3 regions of the Streptomyces sp. B3I8 genome follow, and region 1 is predicted to be linked to each of the others. Evidence: riboswitches for the same ligand, from Rfam matches in the RefSeq annotation. Region 1 holds a riboswitch; each other region holds the start of a gene.

Region 1 (4,104 bases):
CACGGCCGCGCCGCCCGAGGCGGGGGTGAGCGTGAACTTCAGCGGCATCCCGGTGCGCGCGTCCACCGCGATGCTGACCGCACCGATCGTCGAACCGGACTTCTCCGGCTTGACCAGCAGCTTGTAGGCGTCCCGACCGGCGACGCGGACGGTGCCGTCGACCGTGACGGACGTCGTGCCGTCGGCGGCCTTCAGGACCTGCTGCGCGAGGTCCTTGGGGGTGAGTGACGTGTCGTCGCCCCCGGGGCCGTGGTGCCCGCCGCCCTTCTTCCCGTGGCCGTCGTGGGTCGCGCCGCCCGGTTCCTGGGCGTGGAAGGCCTGGTTGGACGCGCTGTCGTACGCCCACACCTCGTCGCCGTTGTGGATGACGCTGTACTCGGCCGCCTTCTCGACGATGGACAGCTTGTGCCTGTCCGGCCCGTCCATCGCCACACGCAGGGTGTGCGTGCCGCTCGCCAGCTCCGTCAGCCTGGCGGAGGGGTCGGCGGTGGAGCCGCCCTGGGACGAGGCACCGGAGAGCAGGCCGCTCTCCAGGCCGCCCAGGTCCGGCAGACCCAGATCGGTGGTGATCTTGAAGGTGCCGGAAAGCTGGTCCACGTGCGACGCGGCGACCTTCTCGACGAGCTTCTGCGCGCTGATCTTCGGCAGGTCGGGGTCACCGGAGTCGGCGAGCGCCGGGACGAGCCCGATGGTCGCCGCCGTCACCCCCACCACCGCGGCGGGGACGACGTACCGCGAGGCCTTGCGCCGCGCCCCGCCCGCGCTGCCACCCGTGTTCCCGCCCGGGGTCGCACCGGGGGTGATGTCGTCGGTTCCGTACGGTGCCATGTGTGCCTTACCTCCGTCGTCGGCGGCGGCCTGCCGTGCTCTCGCTCCCCTCGGCTCCCGGTTCACGCTCGAGCCAAGACTTCCCACCCCGTGCCGCCATTGTCACCCGAAGTCCGGGGAGGTGGTCCTCTCCATATGACCAAAAAGTCCGCGACGAGGCGTCAACCCCCGGGTCCAACTCCGCGTACTCCTGCGGTATGACACGCGGGTGGAGATCGTCCACCCTCCCGTAGGGGGAAGGGCCCGTGAGATGCGAAAGGGAGGGGAGGACAGGGCGAAGAGGCGGGTCGTGGGGTGGAGGTTCCGGGGTGTCACCCGGCCCGGTGGACCACCAGTTCGCACATCTCCGTCAGCGCCGTCTTCGCCGCGCACTCCGGCAGCGGGGCCAGCGCCGACCGCGCGTCCTCCGCGTACCGCACCGTGTCCCGCCGCGCCTGCTCGAGGGCGGGGTGTTCCCGCAGCTGGTCCAGGGCCTCGTCGAGACGGGCGTCGTCGCTCAGGTCGGAGTCGAGCAGCTCGCACAGGGCCACGTCCGCCGGCAGCCCGAGCCGCTCGGCCTGCTCGCGCAGCCGCAGCACCGGCAGGGTGGGGATGCCCTCGCGCAGGTCGGTGCCCGGCGTCTTGCCGGACTCGCGGGAGTCGGAGGCGATGTCGAGTACGTCGTCGGCGAGCTGGAAGGCGACGCCGAGCCGCTCTCCGTACTGCGTGAGCACGTCCACGACCGTCTCGTCGGCGCCGGACATCATCGCGCCGAACCGACAGGCCACCGCGACCAGGGAGCCGGTCTTGCCGGCCAGCACGTCGAGGTAGTGGTCGACGGGGTCCCGGCCGTCGCGCGGCCCGGCGGTCTCCAGGATCTGCCCGGTGACCAGCCGTTCGAACGCCTCCGCCTGGATCCGGACCGCCTCGGGGCCGAGGTCGGCCAGCATGTGGGAGGCGCGGGAGAAGAGGAAGTCGCCGGTGAGGACCGCGACCGAGTTGCCCCAGCGGGTGTTGGCGCTGTCCACCCCGCGCCGCACCTCGGCCTCGTCCATGACGTCGTCGTGGTAGAGCGTGGCGAGATGAGTGAGCTCGACGACGACCGCCGAGGGCACGATCCCCGGCGCGTACGGGTCGCCGAACTGCGCCGCCAGCATCACCAGCAGCGGCCGGAACCGCTTCCCGCCCGCGCGGACGAGATGCTGTGCGGCCTCCGTGATGAAGGGGACCCCGCTCTTGGTGGCTTCGAGCAGGCCCTCCTCGACAGCCGTCAGACCCACCTGGACATCGGCTTCCAGAGCCTGGTCCCGCACGCTCAGCCCGAATGGCCCGACGACGGTCACGAGGGGTCTCCTGTCTGCTGGTGTCTGGCGACGGTTACACGGTTTGTCGATAGGTCGCTGCCCTCACTCAAGTCAGCGTATCCGGTCATGTTTCGATCACCACGAGCGCCCATGGTTCCAGGCCGGGACGTACCGGATCAGAGACGGCATGTTCGTGATCGGGTGATACGCACGGTCATGTACGGACTTATGCATGATCCACATCACGGCGGCCCCCCGGGCGGATCCCCCGGGCATCGTCCGGACGACACGGACATTCCCCGCGCGGACGACTTGCGAACATTGAGCCTATTCCGCACCATACGTCCGTCTCACGCCCTCAGTGAGTTGGGTCACGCGCACACCTCGCGGGACGCACTGCTCCGGAATCTCACATTCCCCTTACCCGGACGCCCAGTTGAGCCGGGTGGCGCACAAAGGATCAACATCCCAAAACGCCCAGCAAAAGATCAACCGGATAGAACCTCGTTTTCGTCACTTGTTCCTCACAGGTTCTCTCGCATAGCTTCCTCCCCGATCCGGGTGGAACGCCGAGTCCTGCCGCCGTCCGGAGCACCCATTCACCCATCTCGCACGGCAGGAGCGGGGGACCCAGGTAAGTCGCCGGTCCGGGGCCAAGTCCCGGCACGGCTAGGGGTGAAGCCGGTCCCGCGTGCGTGGGCCGGCCGGGCACCTCCCAGCCCGAACCCGACAGCTCACCTCGCAGGCGACGGAGAGGAAATCCGCCATGTCCCGCTTCGCCCTGCCCGGCTTCCGCCTGCCCGCCCGCGCCCTGATCGCCGCCGGCACCGGTGCCGCCGCCCTCGCGCTCCCGCTGTTCGGCGCCACCCAGGCCTCCGCGGCCACGCCCACCGCCGCCACGACGACGACCGCGGCGACGACGACCGCCACCACGGCCACCTACGCCAACAACCTCGACGGCTGGATCCAGCAGTCGCTGTCGATCATGGCGCAGAACGGCATCCCCGGCAGCTACGACGGCATCCAGCGCAACATCATGCGGGAGTCGTCAGGCAACCCGCTCGCCGTGAACAACTGGGACTCCAACGCCCTGGCGGGCACCCCGTCCAAGGGACTGCTCCAGATCATCGACCCGACGTTCCTCGCCTACCACGTGCCCGGCACCTCGTTCGACCCGTTCGACCCGATCGCCAACATCACGGCGTCCTGCAACTACGCGGCCGCGCGGTACGGCTCGATCGACAACGTGTACGGCGCGTACTGAACCGGGCCGACCGCCCGGACGGGCCCCCGCACCCGACCCGGTGCCCATACCTGCCCGTGCCCCTACCCGACCCGGGGGCTCCGCACCTGGTTCGGGGGTCGACGCCTGGAACAGGTGACTGACGCCTTGACCGGGGGCTGACCCTGGTCCTGGGCTCACGCCCCGGCCGGGAAGAGGCGTTCGAGGACGACGGCGATGCCGTCGTCCTCGTTCGACGCCGTGACCTCGTCGGCGACCGCCTTGAGTTCGGGATGGGCGTTGGCCATGGCCACCCCGCGGGCCGCCCAGTCGAACATGGGGATGTCGTTGGGCATGTCCCCGAAGGCGAGGGTCCGGGCCGGGGAAAGCCCCAGCCGCTCGGCCGCCAGCGCCAGCCCCGTCGCCTTCGTCACGCCACATGGCTGGAGTTCGACGGTCCCGGGCCCGGACATGGTGACCGTGGCCAGCGAACCGACCGCCCCCCGGGCCGCCGCCGCCAGTTCGTCGTCGGACAGGAAGGGGTGGCGCAGCAGCACCTTGCTGATCGGCTCGGCCCACAGGTCGTCGCGCCGGTCGACCCGTACGGCGGGCAGCGTGGGGTGCGGCATGAGGTAGCCGGGCTCGATCAGCGTCAGCCCGTCCGCCCCGTCCTGGTCGACGGCCGCGTACACCTCGCCGACCTCGGCCTCCACCTTGCCGAGCGCGGTCTCGGCCAGCTCCCGGTCCAGCGTGACGGACCACAGCAGCCGG
Region 2 (4,104 bases), 1.3 Mb from region 1:
CGCCCCTGGAGGCCGAGCCGCAAGGGCAGGAGGGCGTCGCCACCCTCATGGCGCGCGCCTTCTCCGAGGGCACCGACAAGCACTCCGCCGAGGACTTCGCCGCCGAGCTGGAGCGCTGCGGCGCCACTCTCGACGCGCACGCCGACCACCCCGGCGTACGGCTCTCCCTGGAGGTGCCCGTCTCGCGGCTCGCCAAGGCGCTCGGTCTGCTCGCCGACGCGCTGCGCGCCCCCGCGTTCGACGACGGCGAGATCGAGCGCCTGGTGCGCAACCGGCTCGACGAGATCCCGCACGAGACCGCCAACCCGGCCCGGCGCGCCGCGAAGGAGCTGTCCCGGCAGCTCTTCCCTGCGGACTCCCGCATGTCCCGGCCCCGTCAGGGCACCGAGGAGAGCGTCGCGGCCATCGACTCCGCCGCCGTACGCGCCTTCTACGAGCGGCACGTACGGCCCGCCACGGCCACCGCGGTCGTCGTCGGCGACCTCACCGGCGTCGACCTGGACGCGCTCCTCGCGGACACGCTCGGCGCGTGGACCGGGGCGCCCGGACAGCCGCGCCCGGTGCCCTCGGTGACGGCCGACGACACCGGCCGCGTGATCGTCGTGGACCGCCCCGGAGCCGTCCAGACGCAGCTCCTCATCGGCCGCGTCGGGGCCGACCGGCACGACCGGGTGTGGCCCGCCCAGGTGCTCGGCACGTACTGCCTCGGCGGCACCCTCACCTCGCGGCTGGACCGTGTGCTGCGCGAGGAGAAGGGCTACACCTACGGAGTGCGCGCGTTCGCCCAGGTGTTGCGCTCCGCACCCGACGGAAGCGGTGCCGCGATGCTCGCCATCAGCGGCTCCGTCGACACGCCGAACACCGGTCCCGCGCTCGACGACCTGTGGAAGGTGCTGCGCACCCTCGCCGCCGAGGGCCTGACCGACGCCGAGCGCGATGTCGCCGTGCAGAACCTGGTGGGCGTCGCCCCGCTGAAGTTCGAGACCGCGGCCGCCGTCGCGAGCTCGCTCGCCGACCAGGTGGAGCAGCACCTGCCCGACGACTACCAGGCGACGCTCTATCAGCAGCTCGCCGCCACCGGCACGGTGGAGGCGACGGCCGCCGTCGTCAACGCCTTCCCGCCCGACCGCCTGGTGACGGTCCTGGTGGGCGACGCCGCGCGGATCGCGGAGCCCGTACGGGCGCTGGGCATCGGCGAGGTCACCGTGGTGGCCGCCGAGTAGCCCGCGCCGCGCGTGAGGTGGGGGAGGCCCCGGTGACGTGTCATGTCACCGGGGCCTCCGTTCACCCGCAGGTGCCCACCCGCGGGCTCGAATTCGTCCGTATTGCCATGGGAGATGGCGCTTCGCACGTGTGGGATACGCAACAAAAACGTGACCTCGTTTGCCCGCTGAAACGGCGTCCGCTTAGCGTCTTCCCGGCTGTCCGTCAGGCAGCGCGCCGCATCCGCGGCAGCGGGCAGCCATCGCCGAGTCCCCGTACGGCGCGAGCCAGGGGAGCCGGGGACCCATGTCCCTGGGGTGAATCGGACACCCCCATGAAGGGTGTCCGTAGGAGACCTTCCTGCTCCGAACCCGTCAGCTAACCCGGTAGGCGAGAGGGAAGGAAAGGACGACCCCCTACATGGCGTTCACCCGCGCCCCCGGGAAGCACCGCCGCGCCGATCGCTCGAAGCGCACGACGACCGGCGCCGTGGGCGTCGCGGCACTCGCGACCACCGGCGTCGTCGGCACCCTGGCCGCCCCCGCGTTCGCCGCCGAACCGCCCGCCTCGGTCGGGCAGACCGGACTCCTGAAGGCCGCCGGTATCGGCGAGAGCGTCGCCGCGCGGATCGACGCCCAGGCCCTGGCCCAGGAGAAGGCCGCCGCACGCAAGGAGGCCGAGGAGGCCGCGCGCAAGGAGGCCGCCGAGCAGGCGAAGCGGGCGCACGAGGCCAAGGAGCGCGCCGCCCGCGAGGCCGAGCGCAAGCGGCTCAACACGTTCGTCGCGCCGATCGCGGGCTCCTACGTCTCCACCGGCTACCAGGCCAGCAGCTCCCTGTGGTCCTCCGGCAGCCACACCGGCATCGACTTCCACGCCGCCACCGGCACCTCCGTGCACGCCGTCGGCGTCGGCACCGTCGTGGAGACGGGCTGGGGCGGGGCGTACGGCAACCAGATCGTCATCAAGATGAACGACGGCACCTTCACCCAGTACGGCCACCTGTCGTCCATCGGCGTCACGGTGGGCCAGCAGGTCACCGCCGGACAGCAGATCGGCCTGTCCGGCGCGACCGGCAACGTCACCGGCCCGCACCTGCACTTCGAGGCCCGTACGAGCCCGGAGTACGGCTCGGACATCGACCCGGTGGCGTACCTGCGCGGCCACGGTGTCAACGTCTGACGTACACGTACACGTCCCGCTCCACTTGCCTGCCCGCCTTCCCGCTCGCCCGCACGTGACGGCCCCGGCTCACCGAAGCCGGGGCCGTTCCGGTTTTGTTCCGCCGCTGGCCAAAAAATAACCATGAGCGGTATCTCGCCGTCGGAAATTCCCCTCGCCTGCAATAGAGTCGGTCGAGCAATGCGCCGGCCGACGGTGTTTGCACGGGAATCAGGCGGAGGTCGGACATGCGTATTCCGGCGCACTCGGTATGCACGGCGATCCGCGAGGACATCGTCGCCGGTGTCCACGCGCGCGGCAGCCGGCTCACCGAGGAGGTGCTCGCCCGGCGCTACGGCGTCTCCCGCGTCCCCGTGCGCGAGGCGCTGCGCACGCTGGAGGCCGAGGGGTTCGTCGTCACCCGCCGGCACGCGGGCGCGTGCGTGGCCGAACCCGGCGCGCAGGAGGCCGCCGATCTGCTGGACATGCACGTCCTGCTGGAGCCGCTCGGTGCCGCCAGGGCCGCCCGGCGGCGCACCGAGGCGCATCTGAAGGTGCTGCGTGGCCTGGTCAGGCTGGGCAGGGAGCGGGCGGGCCGGGGCAACAGCGACGACCTGCGCTCCCTGGACGGCTGGTTCCACGACACGCTCGCCCAGGCCGCCGGGAGCCCTGCGCTGAGCACCACGCTGGCCCAGCTGCGGCACAAGATCGCGTGGATGTACGTCACGGGGGAGCCGGCGGACCCGCTGACGGACTGGGCGGAACACGGCGCCGTCGTCGACGCGATCGCCCGCGGCGACGGCGAACGCGCCCGCACCCTCACCGCCCTGCACACCGAGCGGTCGGCCGCGACGCACCGCCTCCGCCCCGCCGGACCGGTCACCGCCGTGAGCACTTCGCAACAAGCCGTAAACATCACGGGCCCACGAAATTAACAGGGGCGGCGTACAAGTACAAAGAGATAATGCGGGGGGCGCGGCCGGGGAATCGAATTGCCGCCCCCTGTTCGCGTGGCCGCTGAATTCGCGGAACCCGGAGCGGAAAACGAGTACCGACACGCATACCGGCTGTCGGTCGCCGTACGAACGCGTGCTCAGGGGTGCCCGTACCGCCCGTGGCCGTACGGGCGCCCCTGAGTCACCGGCCCGCTTCCCGCAGACCCGAACCGCCGGTTCAGACCGTCTCGGGCAGTTCCTCGAGGCCGTCGGCGACGAGCTTGGCCAGGCGGTCGAGGGCCGCGTCCGCGCCCTCGGCGTCGGAGGCGAGGACGACCTCCTCGCCGCCCTGGACGCCCAGGCCGAGCACGGCCAGCATCGAGCCGGCGTTGACGGGGGCGGCGCCCGCCTTGGCGATCGTCACGGGAACGCCGGAGGCCGTGGCGGCCCGGACGAAGATGGAGGCGGGGCGGGCGTGGAGGCCCTCGGCCCAGCCGATGTTGACGCGGCGCTCAGCCATGGTGATGCTGCCCTTCAGGTGTGCCAGGTTGTCTAGACCAGTGTTCCACAACGCCGGTCCCGGGCGGGAGGCCGGCCCGGTGGCCGGTTCGGCCGTCGGCTCGGTGGCCCGTTCGGTTGTCGCCTCCGTGGCCGCTTCAGTGGTCGGCGTGCCGATCGTCTCGGTGGCCGACTCGGTGATCGGATCCGGCCGCACGCCGATGTCGGACCCTCGCCGTACGCTGGGGCCCATGCAGATCCCGTCGGACCGGCACGCGTACCCCGCCCACTGGGAGGCCGACGTGGTGCT
Region 3 (4,104 bases), 3.2 Mb from region 1:
CGTCCGGGATGATCACCCCGGCCTCGCCCTGGATCGGCTCGATCAGCACCGCCGCCGTCGTCCCGTCGACCGCCGCCTCCAGCGCCGCGAGGTCGTTGTACGGCACCACGCGGAAGCCGGGCGCGAAGGGGCCGAAGCCGGTCCGGGCCACGGGGTCGGTGGAGAAGCCGACGATCGTCGTCGTACGGCCGTGGAAGTTGTCCGCGGCGACGACGATCGTCGCCCGGTCGTCCGGCACGCCCTTCACGTCGTACGCCCACTTGCGGGCCACCTTCACCGCGCTCTCCACGGCCTCCGCGCCGGTGTTCATCGGCAACACCGTGTCCAGGCCGGTCAGTTCTGCCAGGGACGCGGCGAACGCGGCGAGCCGGTCGTGGTGGAAGGCGCGCGAGGTGAGCGTGAGGCGGTCGAGCTGACGGTGGGCCGCCTCGATCAGCACGGGGTGGCGGTGGCCGAAGTTGAGGGCGGAGTAGCCGGCGAGCATGTCGAGGTAGCGGCGGCCCTCGACGTCCTCCACCCAGGTGCCCTCGCCACGGGCGACGACCACGGGCAGGGGGTGGTAGTTGTGCGCGAGGACCGGTTCCTCGGCGCTGATCAGACCGGCGGTGGTGAGGTGGTCACGGGCGGGAGCGGTCATGAACGGATCTCCTGGGTGCAGCACTTGATGCCGCCGCCGGCCTTGAGGAACTCCGACAGGTCGACGGGGACGGGGACGTATCCGCGGCGGGCGAGCCGGTCGGCGAGGTCCGTGGCGCGCGGAGGGAGGAAGACGTGGCGGCCGTCCGAGACCGAGTTGAGGCCGAGGGCGAGCGCGTCCCGGCGGGTGGCGAGCACCGCGTCCGGGAACAGCCGGGCCAGTACCTCGCGGCTGCCCGGCGAGAACGCGTCCGGGTAGTAGGCGATGTTCGCCTCCCGGCCGGGGGCGGAGGGGGCGCTGGGGTCCACCGGGTCGAGGACGCACAGGGCGGTGTCGAGGTGGTAGAAGTACGGGTCCACCAGACGCAGCCCGATGACCGGGGCGCCGAAGAACTCCTGGGCCTCGCGGTGGGCTTCGGGGGTGGTGCGGAAGCCGGTGCCGGCGAGGATGTACCGGCCGGCCGGAACGAGGTCGCCCTCGCCCTCGCACACCGACTCGGGCCGGTACACGTCGTGGCCGGCGGCCTTGAACCAGGCCGCGTAGGCGCTCGACTCGGGGCGGCGTTCGGGGGCGTGGAAGAGGGAGCCGAAGACGCGGCCGTCCAGGACGAGGGCGGAGTTGGCGGCGAAGACCATGTCCGGGAGGCCGGGGACGGGGGGCACGGTCTCGACGGTGTGGCCGTGGTCGCGGTAGGCGCGGACCAGGTTCCGCCACTGGATCAGGGCGAGGCCGGTGTCGACGGGGACGTCGGGGTGCATCCAGGGATTGATCGCGTACCGGACGGTGAAGTACGTGGGTTCGCAGACGAGGTAGCGCCGAGGGCGCGGCACACGGGATTCGGGCACGAAGGGGTACCTCCGCTGATGCGGTGCCGAAGGGGGTGAGACCACGGTAGAGACGGCGAAGAGCGCCGGACAAGTGATGAAAACTGCGCGTACGCGCAGCTTCACTGCGTGAGAGTGCGGGGGTCCGCAACGTTCTTGCGTGGTGAGGGCCCGCAACGGCTCCTGCCCGGCGGGGGCCCGCATGGGTTCTTGGGCGGCGGGGGCTCGTCATGGCTCACGCGTGGCGCGGAGCCCGCATCCTTCTGGCGCGGCGGCGACCGACCCCGGCGCCCCACGGCCGGCCCGCGGGAGCTCGCGGCCGGCCGACGGTCGGCCGGCGGCCGCCCCCCACGTTCCCTCGCACCCGGCGACACTCCCGGCGCGAGGGGCCGGACGGGGTACCCCCTTTCGGCGTAGACACACCTCGTCTTTCGGGACCCGCCCGGTTGCGCGACCCGGGTGGACACCAAGCGGAACGAGGTGTTCCGGTGCTGGTCCGGGGCTCCTCCCGGTTCTGGACGCGGGCCGAAACAAAGGGTGTTCACTCGAACAGCAGAGTGGTGAGTAACAACACAAACCTCCGGTTCCGTTGGGATTTTCGGACTTCGATGGGTGAAGATCCCTTCCGACAGCCCCCGCCACAAGAGGCGGGGCGGTCCGGGCGGACGCCGAATCCTGCCGCCGCCCGGATGACCGGTCGACAGGAGTGGATCGGCAGGAGTGGAGGACCCGAGCACGACGGGTCGCCGGGACGGACACACGGTCCGTGCCGAGCAGCCCTTGGGGTGAAGCCGCGTCAGCGGCCGGGCAACTTCGCCAGCCCGAATCCGACAGGTCATCCTTCACAGGCGGCTGACGAAGGGTTGCGCATGACTGCGCTCGATCGTGTCCCGTCGCTGTTGACCCGGGCCGGCACCGCCTCGGCCCTCACCCTCGCCGCCGTGGGCGGCAGCATCGCGGTCCCCGGCGTCGCCTCCCAGGCGTCCGCCGCGACCACGGCGACGAAGGCGCTGCACGTCGCGGCGTCGAAGAAGGGCGCCCCCTACCAGTGGGGCGCCACCGGACCGCACCGGTTCGACTGCTCCGGGCTGACGCTGTACTCGTTCAAGAAGGCGGGCAAGAAGCTGCCCCGGACGGCCGCGGCCCAGTACAACAAGACGCGTCACATCTCGTCGTCCCACCGCAAGGCGGGCGACCTGGTGTTCTTCCACACGGGCAGTTACGTGTACCACGTGGGCATCTACGCCGGTAAGGGGAAGATCTGGCACGCGCCGAAGACGGGTGACGTCGTACGGCTGCAGAAGCTGTGGACCAGGAGCGTCTGGTACGGCAGGGTGCGCTGACCGCCCGCCGGGGCCCCGGTACCCGTACTCCGGTGCCGGGCCCCCGGCGTTCGTACCCGCACGGCGGGCCCCGGCACCCCGGTGGTCCGTGCCGGTCAGGGGCATGACGGGCCGTGGAACGGTTATCTGTCAGTCATGGCCGACCGTCCTCACCACGACCAACGCAACGAGACCCCGCTGGAGCGTGCCGACCGCAACTTCGCCGAGCTGCTGCAGGAGGTGCGCGTCACCCAGGCGGGCGTGCAGATCCTGTTCGCCTTCCTGCTGACGCTGGCCTTCACGCAGCGCTTCCCGCACATCGACACGTTCCAGCGCGCGACGTACGTCGTCACGCTGCTGCTGGCGATGCTGGCGGCCGTCCTGTTCACCGCGCCGGCGGCGCTGCACCGCTCGCTGTTCCAGCAGAACGCCAAGCCGCTGATCGTGCAGGTCTCCTCACGACTGGCCTCGGCGGGCCTGGCGGTACTGATGCTGGCGTTCACCGGCTCGGTGCTGCTCGTGGTGGACGTGACGCTGGGCCGGGGGGCGGGCATCGCCGCGGGCGCGGGAACCATGGCGGCATGCGTCCTGCTGTGGGGCGTCCTGCCGCGGCTGGTCCGCCGCACCGGTGTCCGCACGGACCGACAGCAGGTCACCAAGGGCTCCACACAGACGCCCGACGACCCGGACCGGAGGGACTCCGGCGGCTGAGCGGCCGGCCATGCCGCTCCCGGGTCCGGTCGGACCGGGTCCCGTCACGGGCCCGGCTGGATCCCGTCCCGTCACGGGCCCGGCTGGATCCCGTCCCGTCACGGGCCCGGCTGGATCCCGTCCCGTCACGGGTCCGGCTGGATCGCGGGCACCTTCCACGGCAGCTCGATCTCGATCCTCTTCCCGCCCTCCCGGGTGGGCCGCACGCTGAGCCGCCCGCCGTACTCCGCGGTCAGACAGCGCACGATGACCAGACCGCGCCCGTTGTCCCGCTGCACGGCCGCCGGCAGCCGCTCGGGGAAGCGCGGATGGCCATCGGTGACCCCGACGCGGAGCTGCTCGTCCCGGTCCAGGGCGAGGTCGACCGTGAAGGTCGGCGACATCCCCAAGGTGTGCTGCACGGCGTTGGTGGCGAGCTCGGAGACGATCAGGCGCACGGTGTCGGCGGCGTCGGGTGGCAGTCCCCAGTCGGTGAGCACGCCCGCCACGTATCTTCGGGCCGCGCAGACCGAGGCGGGATCGCTCGGCAGAGTGACGGATGCTTCCTGGTGATCTGCCATGGCGACGTCGCCCCTTTCCCACGGGACCGGAGCCCGGCACGGAGCGGACG

What was found. Region 1 has a riboswitch for cyclic di-AMP ahead of QFZ64_RS20310 (transglycosylase SLT domain-containing protein). Riboswitches for the same ligand answer to the same signal wherever they lie in the genome.
Positions count from the first base shown of each region.
Region 2: another riboswitch for cyclic di-AMP. It lies ahead of QFZ64_RS26050 (M23 family metallopeptidase); the one in region 1 lies ahead of QFZ64_RS20310 (transglycosylase SLT domain-containing protein).
Region 3: another riboswitch for cyclic di-AMP. It lies ahead of QFZ64_RS06115 (C40 family peptidase); the one in region 1 lies ahead of QFZ64_RS20310 (transglycosylase SLT domain-containing protein).

Region 1 covers NZ_JAUSYN010000002.1:4,087,829-4,091,932, reverse strand. Annotated here, with positions in the region: gene QFZ64_RS20320 (DUF2092 domain-containing protein) at 1-828, opposite strand, end outside; gene QFZ64_RS20315 (polyprenyl synthetase family protein) at 1,140-2,150, opposite strand; cyclic di-AMP (ydaO/yuaA leader) riboswitch at 2,702-2,872, shown strand; gene QFZ64_RS20310 (transglycosylase SLT domain-containing protein) at 2,878-3,375, shown strand; gene QFZ64_RS20305 (HAD family hydrolase) at 3,531-4,104, opposite strand, start outside.
Region 2 covers NZ_JAUSYN010000002.1:5,382,158-5,386,261, forward strand. Annotated here, with positions in the region: gene QFZ64_RS26045 (pitrilysin family protein) at 1-1,223, shown strand, start outside; cyclic di-AMP (ydaO/yuaA leader) riboswitch at 1,457-1,611, shown strand; gene QFZ64_RS26050 (M23 family metallopeptidase) at 1,624-2,382, shown strand; gene QFZ64_RS26055 (GntR family transcriptional regulator) at 2,610-3,296, shown strand; gene QFZ64_RS26060 (HPr family phosphocarrier protein) at 3,535-3,816, opposite strand; gene QFZ64_RS26065 (bifunctional GNAT family N-acetyltransferase/acetate--CoA ligase family protein) at 4,046-4,104, shown strand, end outside.
Region 3 covers NZ_JAUSYN010000002.1:871,980-876,083, forward strand. Annotated here, with positions in the region: gene rocD (ornithine--oxo-acid transaminase) at 1-637, opposite strand, end outside; gene ddaH (dimethylargininase) at 634-1,482, opposite strand; cyclic di-AMP (ydaO/yuaA leader) riboswitch at 2,118-2,327, shown strand; gene QFZ64_RS06115 (C40 family peptidase) at 2,331-2,804, shown strand; gene QFZ64_RS06120 (DUF6328 family protein) at 2,940-3,494, shown strand; gene QFZ64_RS06125 (ATP-binding protein) at 3,620-4,054, opposite strand.